DNA from 3 places in the Mycobacterium sp. NGS59 genome. Region 1 is predicted to be linked to each of the others. Evidence: predicted binding sites of a transcription regulator. Region 1 holds the regulator's gene; each other region holds the start of a gene.
What was found. The regulator LexA, encoded in region 1, represses DNA repair genes until DNA is damaged. The targets are predictions, from matches to a motif close to CGAACANNTGTTCG.

Region 1 (7,508 bases):
AGAGGTGGTGGACGCCGACCTGCTGGTGCACGTGGTCGACGGTTCCGACGTCAACCCGTTCGCGCAGATCAGCGCGGTGCGGCAGGTCGTTTCGGAGGTGATCGCGGATCATCACGGCGATGCCGCGCCGGAACTGCTGGTGGTGAACAAGATCGACGCGGCGGACGATTTGATGCTGGCCAGGCTGCGTCACGAACTGCCCGGCGCGGTTTTCGTCTCCGCTCGCACCGGGGAGGGGATCGACGCGCTGCGCCGGCGGATGGCCGAACTCGCGGCGCCGACCGACACCGCGATCGACGTGGTGATCCCCTACGACCGCGGTGATCTGGTGGCCCGGCTGCACTCCGACGGACGGGTGCAGCAGGCCGAGCACCAGGCGGACGGCACCCGGATCCAAGCCAGAGTCCCGTTCGCACTGGCCGCCGCGCTGCAGGAGTTCGCGCCGCGCGCCTAGCGGCGTCCCCGTGCCGACCAACCACCCGGTTGGTATATCTTGGGGCGGAGAGACTTCATCGCCGGAGGTAATCCATGGGTAGTGCCGTCAAATACCAGCGCACACTGTTCGAACCCGAGCACGATCTGTTCCGGGAGTCCTACCGGACCTTCCTGGATCGTCACGTCGCGCCCTACCACGAGGAGTGGGAGAAGGCCAAGATCGTCGACCGCGGGGTGTGGCTGGAGGCCGGCAAACAAGGGTTCCTCGGCATGGCGGTGCCCGAGGAGTACGGCGGCGGGGGCAATCCCGACTTCCGGTACAACACGATCGTCACCGAGGAAACCACCCGCGGCCGCTACAGCGGCATCGGGTTCGGCCTGCACAACGACATCATCGCGCCCTACCTGTTGCACCTGGCCACCGACGAGCAGAAGCAGCGCTGGTTGCCCAAGTTCTGCAGCGGCGAACTGATCACCGCGATCGCGATGACCGAGCCGGGAACGGGCAGCGACCTGCAGGGCATCAAGACCCGAGCGGTCAAAGAAGGCGATCACTACGTACTGAACGGCGCGAAGACGTTCATCACCAACGGGATCAACTCCGACCTGGTGATCGTGGTGGCCCAGACCGACCCCGACAAGGGTGCTCAGGGGTTCAGCTTGCTGGTCGTCGAACGGGGCATGGAGGGCTTCGAGCGGGGCCGCCACCTGGACAAGATCGGCCTGGACGCCCAGGACACCGCCGAGCTGTCGTTCACCGACGTCAAGGTGCCGGCGGAGAACCTGCTCGGCGAAGAAGGCATGGGGTTCATCTACCTGATGCAGAACCTGCCGCAGGAGCGGATCAACATCGCCGTCATGGCCGCCACGGCGATGGAGACCGTGCTGGAAGAGACCTTGCAGTACACCAAGGAGCGCAAGGCATTCCGCAAACCGATCGGCAGCTTCCAGAACAGCCGCTTCCTGCTGGCCGAGCTGGCCACCGAGGCCACCGTGGTGCGCATCATGGTCGACCAGTTCCTGGCGCTGCACCTGGAAGGCAAGTTGACCGCCGAGCAGGCCGCGATGGCCAAGTGGTACTCCACCGAGAAGCAGGTCCACCTGATCGACCGCTGCCTGCAGCTGCACGGCGGATACGGCTACATGCGCGAATACAACGTCGCGCGTGCCTATCTGGACGCTCGGGTGCAGACCATCTACGGCGGGACGACCGAGATCATGAAGGAGATCATCGGCCGCAGCCTGGGCGTCTGACCGAGGCCGCCTCGCGTTGTTCGTCCGCCGGACACATCGCGTACGGACCCGATGCACAACGTTGACGGGATCGAGTCCTGACGTAACGTCGGTGCGTGCGTAGCGCGTGCGTTGACGGGGACGAGGTGCATTCCGTTGCCCGGTGTGCAGGGCCGTCGTGAGCTGGGCTTTGTCCCGCTACGGTAGAGAATTTGCCGGACCGTCGGCGACGATCCGCAGGACCCTCAGCCGGCTCCGGGATTTCTCGCGACACGGACGCAGCACCGCATCATTTCGACATCGGGTCGATATCCGTTTCCGTAGTATCTACAATTTGACTTCGCATTTCTCGTTCGCTAGAGCAAAGTTATGCGAGCCCGGCCGCGATGCGATTCGTAGCTGGGGAACGGCCCACGGCGGTGGATCCGCCGGCTCGCCGGGTGGGCAGGGCATCAGCTGGGAGGCTTGGTGAACGGGCGGAGAGGTCATTTGAGCAAGCTGGTCGGGCGGGCGCTGCTGGGCTTGGCGGCTGGCGCGTTGGCCGTCACGCTGCTGGCGCCGACAGCGTCGGCGTCTCCGATCGGCGACGCCGAGGCGGCCATGATGGCCGCGTGGGAGAAGGCCGGCGGCGACACGTCCACGCTGGGCGCCCGGAAGGGCGACGTCTATCCCGTGGGCGACGGATTCGCGCTGGACTTCGACGGCGGCAAGATGTACTTCACGCCGGCTACCGGCGCCAAGTTCATGTTCGGCCCCATTCTGGACAAGTACGAATCTTTGGGCGGACCGGCGGGCAGCGACCTGGGATTTCCGTCCATCAACGAAGTTCCGGGCCTCGCCGGACCGGACAGCCGCGTCAGCACGTTCGCAGCCAGCGACAACCCGGTGATCTTCTGGACGCCCGACCACGGCGCGTTCGTGGTGCGTGGCGCGCTCAACGCCGCCTGGGACAAGCTGGGCAGCTCGGGCGGGGTGCTGGGCGCCCCGATCGGCGACGAGACCTATGACGCCGAGGTGACTTCGCAGAAGTTCACCGGTGGTGAGGTGTCCTGGAACCGCAAGACCAAGGAGTTCAGCACCAATCCGCCGGGCCTGGCCGAGCAGCTCAAGGGGCTGCAGGTGGCGATCGACCCCACCGCCGCCATCAACATGTCCTGGCGTGCCGCCGGCGGCGCCAACGGGCCGCTGGGCGCCAAGAAGGGCAACCAGTACCCGATCGGCGGCGACGGCGTCGCTCAGGACTTCAACGGCGGCAAGATCTTCTTCAGCCCGGCGACCGGCGCCAACGCCGTCGAGGGACCGATCCTGCAGAAGTATGAGGCGCTGGGCGGGCCGGTCAGCAGCGATCTGGGCTTCCCCGTCGCCAACGAGGCAGACGGCGGGATCACTCCAGCCAGCCGCGTCGCGACGTTCTCCGCGGCGGACAAGCCGGTGATCTTCTGGACCCCCGACCACGGCGCCTTCGTCGTGCGCGGGGCCATGAAGGCCGCGTGGGACAAGCTCAAGGGCGCCACCGGCAAACTCGGTGCGCCGGTGGCTGACCAGACGGTGGACGGTGACGTGGTGTCGCAGAAGTTCACCGGCGGCAAGATCTCCTGGAACCGCGCCAAGAACACCTTCAGCACCGATCCGGCGAATCTGGCGCCGCTGCTGTCCGGACTCCAGGTTTCGGGACAGAATCAGCCCAGCAATTCGGCCTCACCCCCGGCGGGCAAGAAGTTCACCTTCCACTGGTGGTGGCTGATCGCGGCCGTGCCGGTGCTGTTGCTGGTCCTGATGTGCGTGTTGGTGGTGTTGGGTCTGCGCAGGCGCCGCGCCGCGGGTCCCGATGCACCCGTCTTCGACCCGGACCCGGACCGCAACGCCGGTGTGGACTATGACCCCGGCGCGGAAGGGCGCTGGCCGCGCGAGGACATCGATTACGGTTCTGAGCGGTTCCCCCCGGCCGACGAGCACGACCAGCACGTCGAGGACCATCCCGACGCCGGCTCGGGAGCCCGGGTCAGCTGGTCCCGGGGTGGGGCGACGGCGGTCCTCCCGGTCGAGCAGGACGCCGACGACGACGAATTCACCCACGATGCCGACGAGAGCTACGACTCGTCCTCGTATGAGGAGTACGACGAGGACCCCGACGCGGTGGGCACCACGCCCATCCCGGTGGTGTCGCACGAGGGCTACGGGGAACCTTTCGAGGAGGAGCCGCGGGTTCCGGAACGGGTAGGGCCGGAGGACTACGTGCCCGAACTCTCGGCGCCACCGACGTACGTGCCGGACGCGGACGTCCCCGAAGTGCCGCACTCCCGGGAAGAGCCGGAAATCCCGGAAGTTCCGGAGATCCCGGAAATCGAGCCGGACGAGCCATACCTCGACGAATATGCGGGGGCCCGCTACCCGCAAGACGAACTCAGGGACGACGCGGAAGGCGAGTCACCCGACCTGGCGTCGCCACCGGACACCGATCCGGTGCCCGAGGCGAGAACGGGACGGCATGCGGCCGCGGACCCGGCCGGCTACGCCGCCGAAGCCGGCACGCCGTTCGGAGCGGCTCCGCAGGCCGAGGCGCCGGCGGCGGCACCGGCCGGCAGCGCCGCGGTGCGTCCGACGATCCACCTGCCGCTCGACGACGACCCCTACCGGGCCCCGGACGGCTATCCGATCAAGGCCAGCGCCCGGTTCGGTCTGTATTACACGCCCAACAGCGCGCTCTATCACGACACACTGGCCGAGATCTGGTTCGCCAACGAGGACGCCGCGCGCGCCAACGGTTTCGTCCGGGCCGACTGACGCCGGCGGCTACACCTTGCGGATGACGGTGACCACCTTGCCCAGCACGATCGCGTCGTTGCCGGGAATCGGGTCGAATGCCGGGTTGTGCGGCATCAGCCACACCTGACCGCCGGCCCGCTTGAATGTCTTGACGGTGGCCTCGCCGTCGATCATCGCCGCGACGATGTCGCCGTTGTCGGCGACGTTCTGCTGGCGCACCACCACCCAGTCCCCATCGCAGATGGCGGCTTCGACCATGGACTCACCGACGACCTTGAGCAGGAACAGCGTCCCTTCGCCGACCAGCTCGCGGGGTAGGGGGAAGACGTCCTCGACGGCCTCCTCGGCCAGGATCGGCCCGCCGGCGGCGATGCGTCCCAGCACTGGGACGAAAGTCGGCTCCGGCAACGCATCCGAACCCGCTACATCGGTGAGCGGAGGCGTCACCGTGTCGTCGGCGCTGCGCACGTCGACAGCACGCGGGCGGTTCGGGTCCCGCCGCAAGTAGCCCTTGCGCTCCAGGGTGCGCAGTTGGTGTGCCACCGAGGACGTCGACGTCAGACCGACGGCATCACCGATCTCCCGGATGCTCGGCGGATATCCGCGGGTGGTCACCGACGCGCGGATGACGTCCAGGATTGTTCGCTGTCGGTCAGTCAGCGTCGCATCGGCCGGGGTGTCGTTGCTGTCGCTCATGGCACTGAATGTAACCCCACTCCGTCCAAGAATCAAACATGTGTTCGACCGGCGTGTCGTCGCGCCGTCGAGGGCCGCCGATCTGCGGAAACAAAATGAATCACAAGTGTGTAACTTCGGCGCGTACCGGGTATCTGAAAGTCACCAGCTGGTTGCACCGACAAAAAACTTGTCGGTGGTGAGGTCTACGGTTTTGCTCGTGCGACACGCTCGCTCAAATGTTCGGTTGTCGAACACATGAGCGACTAGTGTCGAACACACGAGCGATAAGTAGTCGACCGGAGGGAAACGGCATGACACTCATCTACGCGGGTCCGCATCGCGCCAGCAACGCGCAGAGCCCGTTGAACAGGCCTCTGAACAGGCCGATTCGCGAGTTTCCCTCCTATCGGTCCGGTCAGCCACGGTCGAACAGGCCGGGCCCGTCGCGCCCGGCGGGCGCGCCGATGCGCTACTACGGCACCGGTGTCGCGAGGTCGACCGTTGTCCACCGCAGACGGCCGGTCAGTGTGGCAACCACGATCGGGCTGGCCCTGGCCGCCGGTGTCATCACCCTCTGGTTAGGGCTGATGGCCAACTTCGGCAGCATGGTCCACGGCGAATCGGTCGAGGCGGCGCCGCAGGTGCCCGCCGCGCTGGCGGTGGTGCGGGTCGAGCCGGGCGAGTCTCTGCAGGATCTCGCGGTCCGCGTGGCGCCGGGCGCACCCGTGCGCGACGTCGTCGAACGCATCCGTGACCTCAACGCGCTGGACTCCAGCGCGGTGACCGCAGGCCAGACCCTGATCGCACCGGTCGGCTGACCGGCCGCAACCCGGGCTCGGCAGGTCGCGCGGGTACTCTCGGGGTGTTCTGTTATCCGGACGTCACGGCGTGGCAAAGGAGCGGCCATTGCACTGCCCTTTCTGCCGGCATCCCGATTCCCGGGTCATTGACTCCCGGGAAACCGATGAAGGCCAGGCAATTCGCCGTCGCCGGTCGTGTCCGGAATGCGGACGCCGCTTCACCACCGTCGAGACCGCGGTGCTCGCAGTGGTCAAGCGCAGCGGCGTCACCGAGCCGTTCAGCCGGGAGAAAGTGATCAGTGGTGTGCGCCGCGCCTGCCAGGGGCGCCAGGTCGACGACGACGCGCTGAACCTGCTCGCCCAACAGGTGGAAGACGCGGTGCGGGCCGCCGGGCCGGAGGTCCCCAGCCATGAGGTCGGGCTGGCCATCCTGGGTCCGTTGCGCGAACTCGACGAAGTCGCCTACCTGCGCTTCGCCTCGGTGTACCGGTCCTTTTCCTCAGCCGACGATTTCGAACGCGAGATCGAGGCGCTGCGCGCGCACCGCAACGTATCGGCCCCGGGCTGAACGGCGTCTTCCGACCGATGGCCGCCCAACTTCATCCCGACGTCGCTGCGCTGGCGCCGCTGCTGGGTACCTGGGCGGGGCGTGGGGCGGGGGAGTACCCGACCATCGAGTCGTTCGAATACTTCGAAGAGGTCGTCTTCTCCCACGTGGGCAAGCCTTTCCTGAGCTATGGACAGAAAACGAAAGCCGTCGCCGACGGCAAACCGCTGCACGCCGAGACGGGCTATCTTCGAGTGCCGCGACAGGGCCACCTGGAACTGGTGGTTGCCCATCCCAGCGGCATCACCGAGATCGAAGGCGGCAGCTACTCGGTGCGCGACGGCGTCGTCGAAATCGACTTGGCCACAACCGATGTCGGAATGACCCCGACTGCCAAAGAAGTGTCGGCACTGGCCCGGTCGGTCCGGGTCGACGGCAACGAGCTGTCCTACTCGCTGCGCATGGCCGCTGTCGGCCAACGCCTCCAGCACCACCTGTCCGCGACGTTGCGCCGACAGTCCTGAGACCTCAACGTCGACGGCCGTGATTCAGGTGGCGCTGCGTTCGTCGGCCCCTATGGCGTTTAGCACGGCCAGCCGGGTGTCGGCGGGCCCGGAGACCGTCGCTTCGCCGCCACCGCTGCGGAGTAGTTCGCGCAGCGCGGCCTGGTCGTGGTCGGGGGGTGCGGTGGTGTCGATGAAGCTCTGCACGAGATCGAGGAACCGAGCCGGGTCGTCGTGAAACGGGAAATGGGCTGCGTCCTCGAAGATTTCGAGTTGGGAGCCCGGCATGGCGGCGTGCGCCAGGTAGGCGTGCCGCACGGGGATGACCGAATCTCTGCGGCCCCAGATGATCAGCACCGGGACGGCCTGGGTCAAATAACATCGGTCCAGCATGGTGACGATCTGACCGCGCCAGTCCACGACCGCACGCAGGGTGCGGGTGAACGCCGACGAGGCTGTTGGTTCCGGCAAGTCGTCCAGGATCCGCAGCATGTTGGGCAGATCCCGGCCGATGGCCGTCGAACCGATGGCCAAACCGGCCACCCG
Region 2 (7,508 bases), on a different contig from region 1:
GCAGTTGCGACTCGGGGGTGGGGGTGAAGTCCAGCACCCGCAGCAACTCCGGCACGTCGACGTGCTTGGGGGTGAGTCCGCCGCGTAATACGTTGTCGGAGTTGGCCATTACCTCCAGCGCGAAGCCGCGCAGGTAGGTGTGCAGGTTGCCGGCCGGCAGGAAGATCGCCTCACCCGGGGCCAGGCTGATGCGGTTGAGCAGCAGCGCGGCCAGCACGCCGGCGTCGCCGGGGTAGCGCTCCCCCAGCTCCAGCACCGTCCGGGCTTCAGCGGCGAATTCGGTTGCGCCGGAACTGACGTAGTGGATGGCGCCGTCGAGCACAGCGGGCACCAGGACGTCGAGGTCGGGTTGGGGTGCGGTGATCCAGGTGGTGAACAGCGCGCGCAGGCCGTCAGCGTCGGACTGGTCGTCGGATCCGTCGCCGGATCCGTCGTCGGATCCGTCGCCGGATCCGTCACCGAGCAGGTCGATGAACGGGTCGAGGTCGGAGACGGCCAGCGCCTGGAGCAGCGCGCGGGTGCGTGCCACCTGCCGGAAACCGGCCAGCGCCTCGAACGGCTGCAACGCCACCAGCAACTCCGGCTTGTGGCTGGTGTCGCGGTAGTTGCGGACCGGCGAGTTCACCGGGATGCCCAGTCGCTCTTCGCGCAGATATCCCTCGACCGCCTGCGCGGCGCTCGGATGAGCCTGCAACGACAGCGGTTCGTCGGCGGCCAACACCTTGACCAGGAACGGCAGCACGTCGCCGAACCGCGCCCGCGACGCCGCGCCCAGCTGTCCGTCCGGGTCGGCGGTCAGTGCCACCAGCAACGAGGTCTCACCGTCGGCGGTCTCCAAGAAGGCCGGGTCGCCGGGGTGGGCGCCGAACCACAGTTCGGCCTCGGGATGCGCGGCCGGTACCGGCCGCCCGGTGAACTCGGCGAGGGCGATGCGCGATCCCCAGGCGTAGGTGCGCAAGGCTCCGCGTAGCAAGTCCACCGTCTTCTATCCCCGTGCCAGTCGCAGGTAAACCGCGGCCATTTCCAGCCGAACGGCCAATACTGCCAGTTGCTCCTCCACGCGCTGGGTGGCGGTCGGCGTGGTCGTGACACCCGAGTCGTCCTGCGCCCCCACCAGATACACGTCGTCGAGCCCGGCCACCCGGGCGGCCACGACCGTGCGCTCGGCGCTCAGCGTCAGCGCCAGCACCCGCAGCCGCTGCGGCAGCGGCCCGTCGATCTGCTCGTCGTGGAACAGCGCGTCCGTCACGCTGCCGTAAGCGTCGGGTCCGTGGCGCAGCGCGGTCACCGCGTCCGCCAGCCCGGTGGCCGCGACGACCTGCTGAGCGTTGCGCAGCAGCACCGAACTGCCGTGCCGGGCCAGCGCCAGCGTCGCGGCATTGTCTCCGGTCAACGCGACCCGGCAATCGGTCATCCGCGCGGCCAGCGTCTTGGCCGGATTGGTGAACAACTCGCGCGCGGCGCTGTTGCGTAGCGCCTCGGCGTCCAGTTCGTCGGCCAGCGCGGCGAGGTCGAATCCCAGCCTGGGGTCCACGGTCTGCAGCACCGCCAGACCGGCGGCCAGGTACCGGCACAGCCCGAACCCGTCCGGCGTCCACAGCCGCGGCGCCAGCACCGCGACCCGGCCGGCCGTCGAGTCCCGCAGCGGACCCTCGTACGGCGCCGCCACCACCACCCGCGCGCCCCGGCGCACCCCGGTCGCGGCCGCGCCGACCAGCGCCGGATCACCGGGGTCGTCCCCGGCCACGATCAGCACGTCCAGCGGCCCGACCCACGGCGGCGCCTCGGTCGCCAGCACGATCGGCGAGGCGGCGGCGGTGGTCAGGGTCGAAGCCAGCAGGACGCCCGCCGTCTCGGCGGTACCGCGGCCGGCCACCCAGATCACGCTGCGCGCACGGTCGTTCCCGCGCAGCGGATCCAGGTCACCTTCCTCCAGCGCGGCGGCCACGGTGCGCACCTGCGCGCCGGCCATCGACGCCGCCCGCAACAGGCCGTCCCGGTCGGCGGCGAGCAGGCCGTCGGCGTCCTCGAGGTCGATCGCCCCGACGGCGTTCACGTACCGGCCCCGGACCGGGCGCCCTGGGCCGCGATCCTTTCGCTGACCTGTGCGACCACCGCGTCCACATCCTCGATGCTGCGCCCCTCCACATTGAGCCGCAATAGCGGTTCGGTGTTGGAACTGCGCAAGTTGAACCAGCTGCCGTCGCCCAGGTCCACCGTCACCCCGTCCAGGTGATCGATGGAGTGGATCCGGCTGCCGAACGTCTTGAGCACCGCGTCCACACAGGCCGGTGCGTCGGCGACCTTGAAGTTGATCTCACCGGAGGATTCGTAGCGCTGATAGTCCGCGGTCAGCTCCGAGAGCGGTCGGTGCTGCTCGCCGAGGGCCGCCAGCACGTACAGCGCGGCCAGCATGCCGGAGTCGGCGCCCCAGAAGTCGCGGAAGTAGTAGTGCGCCGAATGTTCGCCGCCGAAGATCGCGCCGGTCTCGGCCATCAGCGCCTTGATATAGGAGTGACCGACCCGCGAGCGCAGCGGTGTGCCGCCACGTTCGGCCACCAGCTCGGGCACGGCGCGGGAGGTGATCACGTTGTGGATCACGGTGGCGCCGATCTCGCGGCCCAGTTCGCGGGCGGCCACCAGGCTGGTGACCGTGGACGGCGAGACCGGCAGGCCGCGTTCGTCGACGACGAAGCAACGGTCGGCGTCGCCGTCGAACGCCAGCCCGATATCGGCGCCGGTTTCGCGCACGAAGTCCTGCAGGTCCACCAGGTTCGCCGGGTCCAGCGGGTTGGCTTCGTGATTGGGGAACGTGCCGTCGAGCTCAAAGTACAAGGGCAGCAACGTGATCGAGCCGATCGCGCCCAGCACTGCCGGGGCGGTGTGCCCGGCCATGCCGTTACCGGCGTCCACCGCCACCCGCAACGGGCGCAGGTCGGCGGTGTTGACCAGCGAACGCAGGTACACCCCGTACTCGACCAGCACGTCTTTGTCGCTGACCGACCCGCGCGGCCGGTCCTGCGCGTTCGGCACCCCGGCGATCAGGTCCTCGCTGATGGACGTCAGTCCGGTGTCCTTGCCGACGGGTTTGGCGCCGTTGCGGCACAGTTTGATGCCGTTGTAGGCCGCCGGGTTGTGGCTGGCGGTGAACATCGCGCCGGGGCAGTCCAGCAGGCCGGACGCGAAGTACAGCTGGTCGGTGGAGGCCAGCCCGATCCGCACCACGTCCAGGCCCTGGCCGGTGACGCCGTCGGCGAACGCGGCCGCCAGCGACGGGGAACTGTCACGCATGTCGTGGCCGATCACCACCTGGCCGGCGCCCTCACCGCGCATCAGCCGGGCGAACGCGGCGCCGACGTCGGCGACGAACGGCTCGTTGATCTCTTCGCCCACCAGTCCGCGAACGTCGTAGGCCTTGATGACACGGTGGACAGCCTCCGCGGGCCATGACATTCTGCAGCGCTCCTGACGACGTGAACTCTTGGCCGCCAGCCTATCGGGACGCCTTAGTCAGCCGGGTCGGGCAGCACCCGCAAGTGTCCACGCCGGCGTCCGGACCGGTGTTCCGGCGGGGCCAACACGGACCCGCTCGGCGCGGCGTGCGCTCCGGCCGGATGCAGATGATCGCCGTTGGCGCGCGGGACGTCGTCGTATCCGTCGTATCCGTCTGTGCGCGTGCTGAACCCGTTGACGATCGCAGTTCCGCGGGCCACGGCACCCTCGCGTACCGCGTCGGCCAGCGCCACCAGGTCGTCCTCGTCGGGATTGGCGGGCTCGCAATTGAGCGGGCCGGCGTGGCGCACCAGGTCCCAGCCACGCGGGGCGGTGATGCGACCGGCATGGCCGACGCACAGGTCCCAGGAATGGGGTTCCCGCGCGGTGGCGAGTGGTCCGACCACCGCAGTGGAGTCCGAGTAGACGAACGTCAGCGTTGCCACTGCGTAGTGCGGACACCCGGGCCGGCAGCAGCGACGGGGTACGTTCACGCTCGAAAGGCTATCGCGGGTAAACGTCGCTGAAGCGCCGGACACGCGGGGTCCGATGTGTAACCGTTACCATCGGCGCGTGAGCGATTCCCGCGGCTCCGGCCGCAGTGGTCGGCCGGGGGGCGGCTGGACCGGGACGTCCGGGCACCGGTCCCGACGGCGGGGTCGCGAGCTGCGCGGTCCGTTGCTCCCGCCCACGGTGCCGGGCTGGCGCAGCCGCGCCGAGCGGTTCGACATGGCGGTGCTCGAGGCCTACGAACCCATCGAGCGGCGCTGGCAGGACCGGGTGTCGGAACTGGACGTCGCCGTCGACGAGATCCCACGGATCGCCGCCAAGGATCCCGGCAGCGTGCAGTGGCCGCCCGAGGTGATCGCCGACGGGCCGATCGCGCTGGCCCGTCTGATTCCCGCCGGAGTCGACGTGCGCGGCAACGCCACGCGGGCCCGAATCGTGTTGTTTCGCAAGCCAATTGAGCGACGAGCCAAGGACACCATCGAACTCGGCGACCTGCTGCACGAGATCCTGGTGGCGCAGGTGGCCATCTATCTGGACGTGGAGCCCTCGGTCATCGACCCGACGATCGACGACTGATCTTGGCCTGGGCGGCTCAGATGATGCCGCGCTTGAGGCGGCGGCGTTCCCGTTCGGACAGGCCGCCCCAGATGCCGAAGCGCTCGTCGTGCGCCAGCGCGTACTCCAGGCATTCATGACGGACCTCGCACCCCAGGCAGATCTTCTTGGCCTCGCGGGTCGAGCCGCCCTTCTCCGGGAAGAAGGCCTCGGGATCGGTCTGCGCGCACAGCGCCTTGTCCTGCCATTGGTCGGCAGGGACTTCCGGCAGCGGCTCGGGCTCGAATACGGCGGGCGCATCCGGGACGACGCTGAGATGAGGACGGACCGGTGCCGTCGGCATCGGCAGATGTGTCACGGCCGAGCCGGAGTTGGTGTGCGGCACGCCTCCCATTACGCCCCGAAGGTGCTCATAGGACATGACCCCGCCTCCTCGCATAGAGAATGAAATGGTTTCCCACTGTTCTGATGTACAGATGCCCAATTCGAACAAGTGATCGAATCTCGGTCTGCGACACCGGAACCGGCCGGCCAACCGGGAAATGACACTGATGTGATTAGACACGGGCGGGTGACCCTGGTCAAGCACTTCGCCGCATTTCCATACCATCTCGTGATCGAATTTCGGCGTTTCTGTTGTTCGGCCACATGGGCGTGTCGGACACAGTAGTATCACAAGTCCCTTGTGCCACAGTGGTTACCGAGGAGATCCCGGTTTCGGGGGGCGGGTACTGTCCTGCGGTGTGAAGGTCACCGTGCTGGTCGGCGGGGTCGGCGGCGCCCGATTCCTGCTCGGCGTGCAGCAGTTGCTCGGCCTTGGGCAGTTTGCTCGATCGGATCAGACCGAGCATGAACTGACCGCCGTGGTCAACATCGGTGACGACGCCTGGATCCATGGCGTACGCATCTGTCCGGACCTGGACACCTGCATGTACACCCTGGGCGGCGGGGTGGACCCGGAGCGCGGCTGGGGTCACCGTGACGAAACCTGGCATGCCAAAGAGGAACTCGCGCGCTATGGCGTGCAGCCCGACTGGTTCGGCCTGGGTGACCGGGACCTGGCCACCCATTTGGTTCGCACTCAGATGCTCAACGCCGGCTACCCGCTGTCGCAGATCACCGCGGCGCTGTGCGACCGCTGGCAACCCGGCGCACGGTTGCTGCCGGCCAGCGACGACCGCTGCGAGACGCACGTGGTGATCACCGACCCCGAAGCCGGGACCCGGCGGGCGATTCACTTCCAGGAGTGGTGGGTGCGTTACCGTGCCCAGGTACCCACCCACAGCTTCGCTTTCGTCGGAGCCGAAAAGGCCAGCGCCACAACCGAAGCGACGGCGGCCATCGGTGAGGCCGACGTAATCATGCTGGCACCGTCCAATCCGGTGGTCAGCGTGGGCGCCATCCTGGCGGTGCCGGGCATCCGGGCCGCGCTGCGGGCCACCGGCGCCGCAGTCGTCGGATACTCACCGATCATCGGGGGAAAGCCGTTGCGCGGCATGGCCGATGCCTGCCTTTCGGTGATCGGTGTGGATAGCACCGCGCAGGCGGTGGGTCGGTATTACGGTGCCCGCCGAGGCACCGGGATCTTGGATCACTGGTTGGTGCACGACGGCGACACCGCCGAAATCGACGGTGTGACCGTGCGTTCCATACCGTTGTTGATGAGCGATCCGGCAGCGACGGCCGAGATGGTGCGTGCCGGGCTGGATCTGGCGGGCGTGGCGGTGTGAGCGGGCCCGGTCCTCATTTCGAACCGGCGCTGCCGCCGGCGGGTGAGCACGGCACCGCGACTGCGATCGAAATACTGCCTGTCACCGGGCTTCCCGAGTTCCGTCCGGGTGACGACCTCAGTGCCGCCCTGGCCGCGGCGGCGCCGTGGCTGCGCGACGGGGACGTGTTGGCGGTCACCAGCAAGGTCGTGTCCAAATGCGAGGGCCGGCTGGTTCCGGCACCCCTCGATCCGGAGCGCCGAGACACCTTGCGCCGCAAGCTCGTCGACGGCGAAGCGGTGCGGGTGCTGGCCCGCAAGGAGCGTACGTTGATCACCGAGAACCGGCTGGGCCTGGTGCAGGCCGCCGCCGGGGTGGACGGATCCAACGTCGGCCGTTCGGAATTGGCGCTGTTGCCCGTCGACCCGGACGGCAGCGCGGCCGCGCTGCGGGCCGGGTTACGCGCGCGGCTCGGCGTCACCGTCGCCGTCGTCATCACCGACACCATGGGCCGCGCCTGGCGCAACGGTCAGATCGACGCCGCCATCGGCAGCGCGGGAATTGCTGTGCTGCATAACTATTCGGGGGCTGCCGACCGGTACGGCAACGATCTGGTGGTGACCGAGATCGCCGTCGCCGACGAGGTGGCCGCCGCCGCCGACCTGGTCAAGGGCAAGCTGACCGCGATGCCGGTCGCGGTGGTGCGCGGGTTGGACCCGGTGGACGACGGTTCGAGCGCGCGGCAGTTGGTGCGCGCCGGTTCCGAGGACCTGTTCTGGCTGGGCACCGCCGAGGCGCTGGATCTCGGCCGTCGTCAGGCGCAGCTGTCGCGTCGTTCGATCCGCCAGTTCAGCGACCAGCCGGTGCCACCCGAACTCGTCGAAGCCGCCGTCGCCGAGGCGTTGACCGCCCCGGCGCCCCACCACACCCGCCCGGTGCGGTTCGTCTGGCTGCAGACCGCCACGGTCCGAACCCGGCTGCTGGACCGGATGAAGGACAAGTGGCGCGCGGACCTCACCGCCGACGGCAGACCCGCCGACGCGGTGGACCGCCGGGTCTCGCGCGGCCAGATCCTCTATGACGCACCAGAAGTCGTGATTCCCATGCTGGTGCCGGACGGCGCCCACAGCTATCCCGATGCCGCGCGCACCGAGGCCGAGCACACCATGTTCACCGTCGCGGTCGGGGCTGCCGTGCAGGGGCTGCTGGTCGCGCTGGCGGTGCGTGGAGTCGGCAGTTGTT
Region 3 (7,508 bases), on a different contig from region 1:
CCAGTGCGTCGGCGGCGTCGGCCGGGGTCGGTTTGGCTTGCAGCGCAAGGATTCTGGTGACCATGGCGGTCACCTGCGCCTTGTCGGCGGCACCGTTGCCGGTGACCGCGGCTTTGACCTCACTGGGCGTGTGGAAGTGCACGTCGATGTCGCGCTTGGCCGCTGCCAGGGCGATCACGCCGCCGGCCTGCGCGGTGCCCATCACCGTCGACACGTTGTGCTGGGAGAACACCCGCTCGATGGCCAACACGTCCGGTCGGTGGGTGTCCAGCCAGTGATCGACTGCGTCGCTGATGGCCAGCAGCCTGCGGTGCAGTGGCTCGCCCGACGGCGTCCGCACCACGTCGACGTCCAAAGCGGTGATCTGGCGGCCGCGACCGCTTTCCACCAACGACAATCCGCACCGCGTCAAGCCGGGATCCACACCCATCACCCGCACCGCAGCTCCCTACTTCCTACCGAACAGCTGTTCGATAGCCTAGCCCGGCGGTCCGACATCGCCCGGTAGGGACACGCGCCGATGAACTAGGTTGAGCCCGGTGCCGCTTCATCAGCTCGCTGTTGCGCCGGCCGACGTGTCCGGGACCCGACTGGCGTTGGCGCTGAACGCGGCCGCGCCACGCCCGCTGGCCAGCTGTCGACTGGAACACCCTCACGGCGGCACGCTGTCGCTCGGAGTGCTGGGTGCTTCGCATGTCGTCGTCGTCGAGCACGGCGCGGGACGATTCTCCGAACAGGTTTCCTGCCTCACGAGCGGCGAGCTGCCCGAACGTTCCGATGCGCCCGGCTACCGGCTGCAAGCACGCACCGACGAGTACGACGAGTCCGCTTTCCGCACGCTGGCAACTCACTTGCGCGAACGGTGCGAGATTGACGACGGCTGGCTGGGTGGGGTGTTTCCCGGCGACGACGCCGCGCTGACCGCATTGGCCGCCGAGCCCGACGGCACCGGCTGGCGCTGGCAGACCTGGCATCTCTACCCGACGGAGTCCGGCGGTGTCGTGGTACGGACCGCCAGCCGCTGGCATCCGTGAGGGTTACTCCGCGTCGAGCGCGGCCAGCACCTCGTCGGACAGGTCGACGTTGGTCCAGACGTTCTGCACGTCGTCGCTGTCTTCCAGCGCGTCGACCAGCTTGAACACCTTGCGGGCGCCGTCGGCGTCGACGGGCACGCTGACCGACGGCTGGAAGCTGGCCTCGGCGGATTCGTAGTCGATGCCGGCCTCTTGCAGCGCGGAGCGCACCGCGACCAGGTCGGTCGGCTCGGAGATCACCTCGAAGCTCTCGCCCAGGTCGTTGACGTCCTCGGCGCCCGCGTCGAGCACCGCGGTCAGCACGTCGTCCTCGGTCAGACCGTTCTTCTCCAGCGTCACAACGCCCTTGCGGGAGAACAGATAAGACACCGAGCCGGGGTCGGCCATGGTGCCGCCGTTGCGGGTCACCGCCACCCGGACCTCGCCGGCCGCGCGGTTGCGGTTGTCGGTCAGGCACTCGATCAGCACAGCGACGCCGTTGGGTCCGTACCCCTCGTACATGATCGTCTGGTAGTCGGCGCCGCCGGCTTCCTCACCGGCACCGCGCTTGCGGGCGCGTTCGATGTTGTCGTTGGGCACCGAGGTTTTCTTCGCCTTCTGGATGGCGTCGTACAACGTCGGGTTACCGGCCGGGTCGCCGCCGCCGGTACGGGCCGCGACCTCGATGTTCTTGATCAGCCGGGCAAACTCTTTGCCGCGGCGGGCGTCTTTGACGGCCTTTTGGTGCTTGGTGGTGGCCCACTTGGAATGGCCGCTCATCGGTGTGACTTACCTCTTTCGCTTCGAAAAGTTCGCCTGACGAGTCTACGTGCCGCCCAATTCACCGGGCTTGATCCACCTCCATTGGGTCGACCACCACGAAACCGCGTCGGGCAGTCTGTCGCTGACGGCGCGCACCACACCCGGCCACCACTCACGGTGATAGTCGTCACCAGACAGCCAACCACCCGGCGCGATTTTGGGCTGCCACGCATCGATGTCGGCGACGACGCTGTCATAGTCGTGTCGGGCATCGAGATGGGCCCAGGCCACCGAACCGTCTGCGAAGAATTCGGCGGCTGCCACGGAATCGCTGATGATCAGCTGGATTGTCTCGGCAAGCCCGCAGTCGATGATGTTGCGGTGTAGTAGCCCCGCGAAGGTCCCGCCGCCGTGCCGGACCGCGGGTCCATGCGCATCGGTGTTGTCGCGTCCTTCCGGACCGCTGCCGCGTGCGGTGTCCACTCCGACGATGGCGATGTCGCGACCCGCCTCGCGCACCACCTCGCCCAGCGAGCAGATGCTCTGCCCCAGATAGCACCCCACCTCGACAAACCGGCTCCCATCGGGAAAATGCGCAACGGCTTCCTCCTGGTGACGACGCCACTGGAACCAGCCGGGAATATCCCGCCAGGAGTGGACGGGCCGATCGAACGCATTTGCCGACGCCATGATCCGAACTTAGCCGCGGCCCTGGACCATCTCGACGAACATCTGGTGCACGCGGCGGTCCCCCGTCACCTCCGGGTGAAACGCCGTCGCCAGCACCGCGCCCTGGCGCACCGCGACAATGTGTCCGGCCGCGCGGGCGAGCACCTGCACGTCGTCCCCGACCCGCTCCACCCACGGCGCCCGGATGAACACCGCGCGCACCGGGCCGTCCAGCCCGTCGAACGGAATGTCGCCCTCGAACGAGTCGACCTGACGTCCAAAAGCGTTGCGCCGCACCGTCATATCGATACCACGCAACGGCAGCGCCGCGCGTCCGTCGGCGCCCGCGTCCAGGATCTCGCTGGCCAGCAGGATCATCCCGGCACAAGCGCCGTAGGCGGGCAACCCGTCGGCTAGCCGGGCGCGCAGCGGCTCCAGCAGGTCGAAATCGCGCAGCAGATGGCTCATCGCGGTGGACTCCCCGCCGGGGATCACCAATCCGTCCACGGCCTCGAGTTCGGCGCGCCGCCGTACCGTGCTGGCCTCGGCGCCGGCTTCCCGCAGCGCCGCGAGATGCTCGCGGGTGTCGCCCTGCAAGGCCAGCACGCCGACTCTGGGCGCGCTCACGGCTGATAACCGCGCTTGAAGCGGGTCAGCCCCTCCTGCATCACCGCGGCTACCATCTCGCCGCTCTGATTGAAGATCTTGCCCTGGCACAGCGATCGGCCGCCGCCGGCCGACGGTGAGGACTGGTCGTACAGCAACCATTCGTCGGCACGGAACGCGCGCATGAACCACATGGCGTGGTCCAACGACGAGACCTGCAGGTGCTCGCGTTCTTGCATGTGCGTGACCTGCGCCGAGCCCAGCAGCGTCAGGTCGCTCATATAGGCCAGCGCGCAGATGTGCAGCACCGGATCGTCCGGCAGCGGGTCCCGGTGCCGAAACCACACCTGCTGCTGAGATGCCTTGCCCGGCAACAGCTTCAACAGGTCACGGGGGACGATGCAGACGTCCCATTCTTCGAACTGCTTGAATCCGGCGTCGTCGAACACCTTGACCGAATCCAGGCCCGGCAGTCCGTCCGGGGGCGGTGCCGCGGGCATCGCGTCCTGGTGGTTGATGCCTTCCTGGTCGGTCTGGAAGGAGGCGCCCATGCTGAAGATGATCTCGCCGTGCTGGATGGCGTTGACCCGCCTCGTAGCAAAGGATCCACCGTCGCGGGTGCGCTCGACGATGAACACCGTGCGCTCCTTGGCGTCCCCGGGCCGCAGGAAATATCCGTGCAGCGAGTGGACCTGGTAGCGCGGGTCGACCGTGCGCACCGCCGACACCAGCGATTGGCCGGCCACATGCCCGCCGAAAGTGCGCTGCAGGAAACCGGATTCAGGACTGAACACGCTGCCGCGATAGATGTTGACCTCGAGTTGCTCGAGATCGAGGATCTCTTCGATGGCCACGGGATGTTTTTACCAGCCGCGTTGAGCCAGCCGGTGCGGCTCCGCGATCTCCTCGACGTTGATGCCGACCATCGCCTCACCCAGGCCACGCGACACCTTGGCCAGCACGTCGGGGTCGTCGTAGAAGGTGGTGGCCTTGACAATCGCCGCCGCCCGCTGCGCGGGGTCGCCGGACTTGAAGATCCCGGAGCCGACGAACACGCCCTCGGCGCCGAGTTGCATCATCATCGCGGCGTCGGCCGGCGTGGCGATGCCACCGGCGGTGAACAGGGTCACCGGCAGCTTGCCCGCCCGGGCCACCTCGACGACGAGCTCATACGGGGCCTGCAATTCCTTTGCGGCAACGAACAATTCGTCTTCGGACAACGACGTGAGCCGACGGATCTCGCCGCCGATGGCGCGCATGTGCGTGGTGGCATTGGAGACGTCGCCGGTGCCCGCCTCACCCTTGGACCGGATCATGGCCGCACCCTCGGTGATACGCCGTAGCGCCTCACCGAGATTGGTGGCACCGCACACGAACGGCACGGTGAACTGCCACTTGTCGATGTGGTGGGTGTAGTCGGCCGGCGTGAGCACCTCGGACTCGTCGACGTAGTCCACGCCGAGGCTCTGCAGGATCTGCGCCTCGACGAAGTGCCCGATGCGGGCCTTGGCCATCACCGGGATGGTGACCGCGTCGATGATGCCCTCGATCATGTCGGGGTCGCTCATCCGCGAGACCCCGCCCTGGGCGCGGATGTCGGCGGGCACCCGTTCCAGTGCCATCACCGCGACGGCGCCGGCGCCTTCGGCGATGCGGGCCTGCTCGGGGGTGACGACGTCCATGATGACGCCGCCCTTGAGCATTTCGGCCATGCCTCGTTTGACGCGGGCGGTACCGGTTTGGGCCCCGTTCTGCTGGGTGTTCACTACGCTCCTCGGCTCTCGACTCGGTGCACCAGTCTAGTGGCCCAGGGCAAATCGGATTTTCCGACGCGTTGACGGAACTGGCGGAGAAGCCACCTGACCCAGCACGCGTGATTGTGGTAGTATCGAACGTATGTTCGAACAATCGGATCCGGAGGCTGTCGCCGCGGCGAAGGTGGCGCAGTTCGAGGAGTCGATGGGGGCGGTGTTCGCCCACCGGGAGGCGTTGAGCGAGACCACCGCGGCGTCCACGGCGTGGATGACCCATATTCAAGCCTGCGATCGGCTGATCAACCAGGCCGAGGCCACCCAGTTGGCCGCGATCTGGCAGCTGTTTAGCTATCGGCTCTCCCGTAGCGCCGAAACCCAGGCGTGGGCGATCGACACCACGGCCGCGGTGGCCGCCGAAGTGGCCGCGGGCCTGAAGATCAGTCAGTCCTGGGCCTCGGGCAAAGTCCACTATGCCCGCGCCATGGGGGAACGTTTGCCCCAGACCGCGGCGGTGTTCGAACGCGGGGACATCGGTTTTTCGGCGTTCGCCACGGTGGTCTCGCGCACCGATCTGATCGAGGACCCCCAGGTGCTGGCCCGGGTGGATGCGTTGGTGGCCACCAACATCACCCGCTGGCCCGCCCTGAGCGGCTGGCGGCTCTCGGCGCAGGTCGACAAGATCGTGGCCCGCCTCGACCTCGATGCGGTGCGCCGGCGCAAAAAACGCCAGCGCGACCGCGAGATCTACATCGGAGAAGACTTCGAAGGCCTCAGCGACATCCAAGGCCACCTGGCCAGCCCCGATGCCCGCGCCCTGGACGACAAACTGTCCGCGCTGGCGGCCACCGTGTGCTGCCATGACCCGCGCACCCGCACCCAACGCCGCGCCGATGCCATCGGGGCCCTGGCCGCCGGCAACGAGCGCCTGGCCTGCCGCTGCGACCGCCCGGACTGCACCGCGGCCACCCGCCCACCGGCCGGCCCGGTCGTCATCCATGTCATCGCCACCCACGACAGCCTCAACGGCACCGCCGACAACCCGGCGGCGATGATCGGCGCCGAAGGGCTCATCACCCCCGAACTGCTGGCCGAGTTGGCCCAGACCGCCACACAGGTGCCGCTCGTGCACCCCGGCTACTGCGCCCCCGAACCGCAGTACCGCCCGTCGAAAGCGTTGGCCGATTTCGTGCGCTGTCGCGACCTGACGTGCCGCTGGCCGGGTTGCGACGTACCCGCCACCCAGTGTGACCTGGATCACACGATCCCGTGGTCGCAAGGCGGGCCCACCCACGCGGCCAACACCAAGTGCTACTGCCGTACCCACCATTTGGTCAAAACCTTCTGGGGCTGGACCGAACAGCAACTGGCCGACGGCACCCTGATCCTGACCTCCCCGGCCGGAGACACCCACGTCACCACCCCCGGCAGCGCCCTGCTGTTCCCCAGCCTGTGCACCGCCGTCGGCGGCATGCCCACCCCCGAAACCATTGCGCCCCAAGACCACTGCGCCCAACGCGGCGCGATGATGCCCAAACGCCGCCGCACCCGCGCCCAAAACCGCGCTCAGCGCGTCACCGCCGAACGCCGACACAACCACCAAGCCCGCATGGCCAACCGCCACGCCAGCGTCACCGGCTGGACCGACACCAGCCCACCACCAGGCCCCGACGACGAACCCCCACCCTTCTAGGTGGGCGGTCAGCCCTTCCAGACGACCTTGTCAGTGCCGCCGGCGTCCCGGTACACGACGCTGTCGGGCGCTGGGCCGTTCTTGACGTCGAAGTACAGCTTCCCGGTCACTTCGGTGCCCGCCATGAGTGGTTGGTTCGGCAGGCCGTCCGGCTGGTTGCCCTTCATGACCGCATAGGTGGAGCTGTTCGCGGCGCGGGCGTTGAAGTTGGCGATGTTCGGAGTCGGCGAGCCGCTGACGCCCCGGGCCGTTACCTCGGAATACCATGCGCCGTCATTGTTTCCGCTGGGCTGCAGGTTACCCACTGTGTAGCTGATGGATCCAACGCCGGCTGCCCCGGCGATCTCTGCCGCTTGGCCGAATGCGACGGCCTGCGGGTCCGCCATTGCGGGTGCCGCCGTCAGAATCGCTGCCGCCGCGATACTGGCAGCCGCCATCGTTTTCGTCTTCACTGCGATCCTCGGGAACATCATTGAAGACTCCTTCCCCTGTGTTCGTGCGCTGAAAGTGGGAGCCGCATACTTCGGACCACAAAGTGAGTTCTAGCCAACACACAGGACTTCAAACCTGCTCGGCACCTGACAACAGATGCTTCAGTCAGCGGATCGACTGCGGAACCACCGCGTCGCGGTTGTCAGCGAGCTCGCCAGCCACCACCAGTAACTCGCCGAGCTGGCGCGGATACACCAACTCACCGGCACCCTCCAGGGCCGCGATATCCGCGGCGTCACACCAGCGGGCGCCGTGGATGTAGCTACGCTCCAGCTCGGTGCGTCCGTCCAGCGTCGGCTCGAACCGACGGGTGCGGTGCACCAGGTAGAACTCCTCGCTGTCGATCATGGTCCCGTTGAACTCGAACACCTCGTCGCGCCGCCAGATCGGGCCGACCATCTCCGTCGGCGCCACCGAGAGCCCGGTTTCCTCGGCCAGCTCGCGGGCCGCGGCTTCGGCCAGCCGCTCGCCGTCGAGCACTTCCCCGCCGACGGTGAACCACCACCGCGGGGCATCAGCCAA

Region 2: the regulator LexA is predicted to act here: its motif matches at 5,044-5,057, upstream of cofD (2-phospho-L-lactate transferase).
Region 3: the regulator LexA is predicted to act here: its motif matches at 4,940-4,953, upstream of AC5Y46_RS21085 (HNH endonuclease signature motif containing protein).

Annotation. Positions count from the first base shown of each region.
Region 1 covers NZ_JCALCN010000004.1:40,447-47,954, reverse strand. Annotated here, with positions in the region: gene hflX (GTPase HflX) at 1-454, shown strand, start outside; gene AC5Y46_RS06775 (acyl-CoA dehydrogenase family protein) at 529-1,689, shown strand; gene AC5Y46_RS06770 (LGFP repeat-containing protein) at 2,137-4,452, shown strand; gene lexA (transcriptional repressor LexA) at 4,462-5,130, opposite strand; gene AC5Y46_RS06760 (LysM peptidoglycan-binding domain-containing protein) at 5,424-5,930, shown strand; gene nrdR (transcriptional regulator NrdR) at 6,019-6,480, shown strand; gene AC5Y46_RS06750 (peroxynitrite isomerase) at 6,498-6,983, shown strand; gene AC5Y46_RS06745 (alpha/beta fold hydrolase) at 7,008-7,508, opposite strand, start outside.
Region 2 covers NZ_JCALCN010000017.1:66,580-74,087, reverse strand. Annotated here, with positions in the region: gene manA (mannose-6-phosphate isomerase, class I) at 1-979, opposite strand, end outside; gene AC5Y46_RS18295 (TobH protein) at 986-2,056, opposite strand; gene AC5Y46_RS18290 (phosphomannomutase/phosphoglucomutase) at 2,053-3,453, opposite strand; gene AC5Y46_RS18285 (DUF3499 domain-containing protein) at 3,507-3,986, opposite strand; gene AC5Y46_RS18280 (metallopeptidase family protein) at 4,159-4,578, shown strand; gene AC5Y46_RS18275 (WhiB family transcriptional regulator) at 4,595-4,951, opposite strand; gene cofD (2-phospho-L-lactate transferase) at 5,301-6,287, shown strand; gene AC5Y46_RS18265 (coenzyme F420-0:L-glutamate ligase) at 6,317-7,508, shown strand, end outside.
Region 3 covers NZ_JCALCN010000023.1:43,743-51,250, reverse strand. Annotated here, with positions in the region: gene ruvC (crossover junction endodeoxyribonuclease RuvC) at 1-439, opposite strand, end outside; gene AC5Y46_RS21115 (DUF2617 family protein) at 540-1,034, shown strand; gene AC5Y46_RS21110 (YebC/PmpR family DNA-binding transcriptional regulator) at 1,038-1,793, opposite strand; gene AC5Y46_RS21105 (class I SAM-dependent methyltransferase) at 1,839-2,465, opposite strand; gene pdxT (pyridoxal 5'-phosphate synthase glutaminase subunit PdxT) at 2,475-3,071, opposite strand; gene tesB (acyl-CoA thioesterase II) at 3,068-3,904, opposite strand; gene pdxS (pyridoxal 5'-phosphate synthase lyase subunit PdxS) at 3,914-4,816, opposite strand; gene AC5Y46_RS21085 (HNH endonuclease signature motif containing protein) at 5,010-6,494, shown strand; gene AC5Y46_RS21080 (DUF1942 domain-containing protein) at 6,503-6,967, opposite strand; gene AC5Y46_RS21075 (NUDIX hydrolase) at 7,092-7,508, opposite strand, start outside.